DNA from 2 places in the Methylobacterium sp. UNCCL125 genome. Region 2 is predicted to be linked to the other one. Evidence: predicted binding sites of a transcription regulator. Region 2 holds the regulator's gene; the other holds the start of a gene.
The links. The regulator PhoB, encoded in region 2, activates phosphate uptake and scavenging genes when phosphate is short. The targets are predictions, from matches to a motif close to TGTCATNNANCTGTCAT.

Region 1 (3,205 bases), on a different contig from region 2:
GTTGCCAGGGTTGCCCACCCCGCCTAGACGGGCCCGGCGCGAAACGTGCCTGTCACCCCTCCTCTAGTGCAGAGGTTTTCCCGTGATCACCGGTCCGTGCCTCATCGTCCAGCCGATCCACGCGGCGGGCCTCGACCGGCTGCGGGCGGCCGGATTGGAGCCGCGTCCGGCGAGCGGCACCGATCCCGAGACCCTGGCCCGCGAGGCCGCCCCGTGCGTCGCCGTCATCACCCGCAACACCGGCTTCCCGGCCCGCGCCATCGCAGCGGCCCCGGCCCTGCGGGTGATCGGCGTGCACGGCACCGGCACCGACCACGTCGCCACCGCCGAGGCGACCGAGGCCGGGATCGTGGTGGTCAATACGCCCGGCGCCAACGCCGTCTCGGTGGCCGAGCAGACGCTGGCGCTGATCTTCGCCCTGGCCAAGGCCCTGCCGGAGGCCGACCGCTCGGTCCGGCGCGGGGACGACAGCTTCAAGTTCACCGCCCGCCTGATCGAGCTGGCCGGCCTGACGCTGGGCCTCGTCGGCTTCGGGGCGATCGGGCAGGCGACGGCCCGGCTCGGCACGGCCCTCGGCCTGCGGGTGCTGGCCTACGGCCCGAGCCGGCCGGACGCCGACTTCGCCAATGCCGGTGCCCTGCGGGCTCCTTCGGTGGACGCGCTCCTCGCGGAGGCCGACATCGTCTCCCTGCACGTGCCCCTGACCCCGGCCACCCGCGGCCTGATCGGCCGGGACCAGCTCGCCGGGATGAAGCGGGACGCCTTCCTGATCAACACCAGCCGCGGCGGCCTGATCGACGAGGCGGCCCTGGTGGAGGCGCTGGAATCCGGCACGATCGCGGGCGCCGGGCTCGATGTCTTCGCCCAGGAGCCCCTGCCGGCCGACCACCCCCTCGCCCGTCAGGCGCGGGCGATCCTGACGCCCCATGTCGGCGGTTCCACCGGGTCGGCCCTGATCCGCACCGCCGAGACCGCCGCCGGCCGCGTGGTCGACGTGCTGGCGGGCCGGCGGCCGGGCGGACTGGTCAATCCGGATGTCTGGGCGCGGCGGCGCGCCCTGTGATACCCTGAGACGGGTTGCCGCCGCGGGCCGCGCGACCGATCTCCGACCGGCACCTCAGGATGAGGGCGCGGGTGGGAAGGCCGCGGTCCAACGGCTCCGACCGCGCCCGGATCACGCCCTTTCGTCCGCACCACGACCGCCCGCCGCGCACGTTGTCATGCAATCGTCGCAGACGGGCCGGAAAGCCACGCGCTGCATCCGAGGCCAGAGAGGGCTCCATGGACTTCCACCGTCGCTTCACGGTCCTGATGTGCGCCCCCGCCTTCGATCCGGACGATCTCGAAGGGGCGCGCGTCAATCAGATCGTGGCAGCCGTGGAGCAGCGCGGCTTCGAGGTGGTGCGCGCCCGGCGGGTCGAGGACGCGGCCATCGCCGTGCAGACCGACGCCGCGGTGGGCTGCCTCGTGGTCGATTGGGGCAAGCGCGGCCTCGACGGCAAGGCCGCCGCCCTCATCGACATGATGCGCAAGCGCGGCCTGGAGATGCCGATCGTCATCATGGTCCGCCGCAAGCGGCTGGAGGACATCCCGGTCGAACTGCTCGATTTCATCGACGGCTACATCTTCCTGGCGGAGGAGACGCCGGAATTCATCGCCCGCGGCCTCGTCAGCCGGGTCACGCAATACGCCCAGACCCTCAAGACGCCGTTCTTCGGCGCGCTCGTCGACTACGCCGAGAAGGGCAACCAGCTCTGGACCTGTCCGGGCCACAACGGCGGCATCTTCTACAACCGGTCGCCGATCGGCCGGATCTTCGTGGAGCACCTGGGGGAAGCGATCTTCCGCGACGACCTCGACAACTCGGTCCTCGACCTCGGCGACCTGCTGACCCACGAGGGCCCGGCGCTGAAGGCCCAGAAGGAGGCCGCGAAGATCTTCGGGGCCGAGAAGACCTACTTCGTCCTCAACGGCACCTCGGCCTCCAACAAGATCGTCCTGTCCTCGCTGATCGCGGAGGACGACCTCGTCCTGTTCGACCGCAACAACCACAAGGCGGCGCATCACGGCGCCCTGTTCCTGGGCGGCGGCATCCCGATCTTTCTGGAAACGGACCGGAACGCCTACGGCCTGATCGGCCCCATGTATCATGAGGCCCTCGACGAGACCCGGATCCGGGAGAAGATCCGCCGGAACCCGCTGGTGACCGATCCCGAGGCGTGGCGCCGGGAGCGGCCGTTCCGCGTCGCGGTGATCGAGCAGTGCACCTACGACGGCACGATCTACGACGCCCAGGAGATCCTGGAGAAGATCGGCCACCTCTGCGACTACATCCTGTTCGACGAGGCCTGGGCGGGCTTCATGAAGTTCCACCCGCTCTACGCCCGCCGCTTCGCCATGGGGCTGACCGGCCTCGACGAGACCTCGCCCGGCATCGTCGCCACGCAATCGACCCACAAGCAGCTCGCGAGCTTCTCCCAGGCCTCGCAGATCCACACCCGCGACGGGCATATCCGCGGCCAGACCCGGCGGGTCGAGCACAAGCGGCTCAACGAGAGCTTCCTCGTCCACGCCTCCACGTCGCCCTTCTACCCGCTCTTCGCCTCCCTCGATGTCGGCGCCCAGATGATGAAGGGCCGCTCCGGCATGATCCTGTGGGACGACACGATCCGGCTCGGGATCGAGTGGCGCAAGAAGGTCCGGGCGATCCGGCGGGAATTCGAGGAGAACGAGCGCGATCCCGCAAGGCGCTGGTTCTTCGACCCCTTCGTGCCGGACGTGACGGTGAATGCCGACGGGGCCGAGGTGCCGTGGGAGAGCGTGCCGACCGACGAGCTCGCCGCCACGCCGCGCCACTGGGAGCTGAAGCCGGGCGCCCGCTGGCACGGCTTCACCCACGTGGCGCCGGGCTACGCGATCACCGACCCGAACAAGCTCACCGTGCTCACCCCCGGCTTCGACCGGCACACGGGGGCCTACGCCCAGCACGGCGTGCCGGCGCCGATCGTGGCCCAGTACCTGCGTGAGAACCGGATCGTCGCCGAGAAGAACGACCTGAACTCGCTGCTCTTCCTGCTGACCCCGGGGGTCGAATCCTCCAAGGCCGGCACGCTGATCTCGGGCCTCGTCGCCTTCAAGCGGCTCCACGACGACAACGTCCCGCTGGAGGAGGCCATGCCGGAATTCGTCAACCGCCGGCCGAACC
Region 2 (3,205 bases):
CTGCAATCGCCCGCCATGGTCGCAGCGCTCGCCTATCTGCTGTTCGCGATGGGCCTGAGCCTGTCCGGGGTGGTCCATGTCGGCGGCCGGCTCGCCGGCCTCGGAGACGGCCTGACCCGGCGTGCCGGCCTGAGCGGCTCGTTCTTCACGGGTGTGCTGGCGACCCTGGTGGCGACCCCCTGCACGGCGCCGTTCATGGGCTCGGCGGTGGGCTTCGCGCTGACGCAGAGTGCCGGTGTCGCGCTCGCCGTCTTCGCGAGCCTCGGCCTCGGCCTCGCCCTGCCCTTCCTGGTGCTGACCCTCTGGCCGCCGGCCCTGCGGGCGCTGCCGCGGCCGGGCGCGTGGATGGAGACCCTCAAGCAGGTCCTGGCCTTCCCGGTCTACGCCACCGTGGCCTGGCTGATCTGGGTTCTGGCGCAGCAGGTCGATCCGCGTGGGCTGCTGGCGGCACTGATCGGCCTCGTCCTGGTGGGCTTCGCCGCCTGGGCCTGGGAACACGGCCGCGCCGCCGCGCCCGGGGCGGGCCGGGTCGCGCGGGTCGCTGCGGCCCTCGCGCTGGTCGCCGTGGCGGCCCTCGCCGTGACCCTTCCGCGGGACCGCGCCGCGCCGTCGGCGCAGGCCGCCGCCGACGGGGTCGAGCCCTTCACTCAAGCGCGTCTCGACGCCCTGGTGGACGCGCACCGCCCCGTCTTCGTGGACATGACCGCCGCGTGGTGCATCACCTGCGCGGTGAACGAGGCGACCTCCCTCAACACCAAGGCCGTGCGGGCCGCGATGGCCGAGCGCGGCGTGACCTACATGAAGGGCGACTGGACCAACCAGAATCCCGAGATCACCCGTCTGCTGGAGAAGCACGGGCGCAGCGGCGTGCCGCTCTACCTCCTCTATACCGGAACCGGAGCGCCTCAGGTGCTTCCGCAGATCCTCACCGAGGGGACGGTTCTGGCGGCGCTCGACGTCGTGCCGGTCGCGTCCGGCCGGAGCGCGGCGCTGACCCGCTGAATCTGCGCGAGGCCCGGGGGCCCGCCGGGCCTCGCAGCATCCGCGGACCTCGAACGTCCCCGGCTCCCTTCGCTGCGCGCGGGCGGGCGGCGCGGCCGACCGGCCTCCGGCCCGGAACGCTTTGCCCCGGAACGCTTCGCGCCCGTCTCAAGCGTCGAGCGAGAACGTCTCGTCGAAGGCGTAGCCCGAGCCGCGGACCGTGCGGATCGGGTCGGCTTGGCGCGGGCCGTTCAGTGCCTTGCGCAGCCGCCCGACATGGACGTCGACCGTGCGCTCGTCGATGTAGACGTCGTGTCCCCAGACCCCGTCGAGGAGCTGCTCGCGGGAGAAGACCCGGCCCGGCGCCAGCATCAGGAATTCCAGCAGACGGAACTCTGTGGGACCGAGATGCAGCTCCTCGCCGCCGCGGCGGACGCGATGGCCGGTGCGGTCGAGTTCGAGGTCGCCCGCCGCCAGCCGGTCCGAGACATGCGCGGGCTTGGCCCGGCGGAGCAGCGCGCGGATCCGGGCAAGCAGTTCCGGGACGGAGAACGGCTTGACGATGTAGTCGTCGGCGCCCGTCCCGAGACCGCGGATCCGGTCGCCCTCCTCGCCCCGGGCGGTGAGCATGATCACGGGCAGCCGCTCGGTCTCCCGGCGCGCCCGGATCCGCCGGCACAGCTCGATGCCCGACAGGCCGGGCAGCATCCAGTCGAGCAGGACGAGATCGGGGATCCGCTCCGCCAGGAGCAGCTCCGCGTCGTCGCCGCGAGCCGCGGAATCCACCAGAAAGCCCTCGGCTTCCAGATTGTAGCGCAGCAGCGTGGTCAGCGCCTCCTCGTCCTCGACGATCAGGACTTGCATGCTCACGTTCGAAGATCCGTTCACGAAGCGGCGCCATACGGCCTGCAGGCGCGCCGACTCTCCTTGGAGCCGGCGGGCAGGCGGAGGGTGCAGGAGGCGCCGCTCAGCCTCAACCCGCACGCTCCGATTCTCCGGCGGCGCCCCACAGGAGCGCGCGCAGGCCGACGCCTGGACCGGGGGCGGCCCGCTTACGGAGCCGGCACCCCGTCCACGGTCGCATAGTTCGACGCATCGTTCTTCGGCCGGTCGCCCGCCAGGGCCTCGCCCGTGGCGAGATAATGGATCGTCTCGGCGATGTTGGTGGTGTGGTCGCCGATCCGCTCGACGTTCTTGGCGCAGAACAGAAGATGCGTGCAGAACGAGATGTTGCGCGGATCCTCCATCATGTAGGTCAGGAGCTCGCGGAACAGCGAATTGTACAGGGCGTCGATCTCGCCGTCCCGCTCCCAGACATCGTGGGCTGCCTGGACGTCGCGGCTCGCATAGGCGTCGAGAACGTCCTTGAGCTGGCCCTCCGCGAGGTCGCTCATGTGGCGCACGCCGAGAACGATCTTCTGGGCCGGCGCCTGATCGGAGATCGCCACCACCCGCTTGGCGACGTTCTTGGCGAGGTCGCCGATCCGCTCGAGGTCGCCGGAGACGCGGATCGCCGAGATCGTCTCACGCAGATCGATCGCCAGGGGCTGACGCCGGGCGATCAACAGCACGGCGCGCTCCTCGATGTCCCGCTGCAGGGCGTCGAGGCGCTTGTCGGCGACGATCACCGCCTGGGCGAGCGTGTCGTCCCGGCGCACGAGGGCGTCCGTCGCCTCCGCGGTCATCTTCTCGGCCACGCCGCCCATCTCCGAGATCGAGCGACGCAGGTTCTCCAGGTCGGTGTCGTAGGAGGTGACGATATGGCCGGGCATGGCGAATCCTTCGATGGGTCCCGGGGGCGGCGCTCCGGGGAGGCCCTCGGGGACCCGCCGGCCCTCCGCGGATGCGGCGACCGGACGGCCTTCCCCGAGACCGGAGCGTCCAGGCAGACTAGCCGAACCGGCCGGTGATGTAGTCCTGGGTGCGGCGTTCCGTCGGGTTCATGAACATCCGGTTGGTCGGACCGAACTCGATCAGCTGGCCCAGATACATGAAGGCGGTGAACTGCGAGATGCGCGCCGCCTGCTGCATGTTGTGGGTGACGATCACGATGGTGAACTCGTCGCGCAACTGCTCGATCAGCTCCTCGATGCGGCCGGTGGAGATCGGGTCGAGGGCCGAGGTCGGCTCGTCGAACAGGATCACCTCCGGGCGCTGCGCCACCGTGCGGGCGATGCACAGGCGCTGCTGCTGGCCGCCCGACAGGCCCGTGCCCTGCTGCTTG

Region 1: the regulator PhoB is predicted to act here: its motif matches at 1,217-1,233, upstream of BM396_RS22110 (Orn/Lys/Arg family decarboxylase).

The regions. Positions count from the first base shown of each region.
Region 1 is NZ_FPBW01000023.1:9,033-12,237, forward strand. Features, by position in the region: gene BM396_RS22105 (hydroxyacid dehydrogenase) at 83-1,063, shown strand; gene BM396_RS22110 (Orn/Lys/Arg family decarboxylase) at 1,282-3,205, shown strand, end outside.
Region 2 is NZ_FPBW01000013.1:121,238-124,442, forward strand. Features, by position in the region: gene BM396_RS15100 (protein-disulfide reductase DsbD family protein) at 1-1,002, shown strand, start outside; gene phoB (phosphate regulon transcriptional regulator PhoB) at 1,150-1,845, opposite strand; gene phoU (phosphate signaling complex protein PhoU) at 2,034-2,753, opposite strand; gene pstB (phosphate ABC transporter ATP-binding protein PstB) at 2,872-3,205, opposite strand, start outside.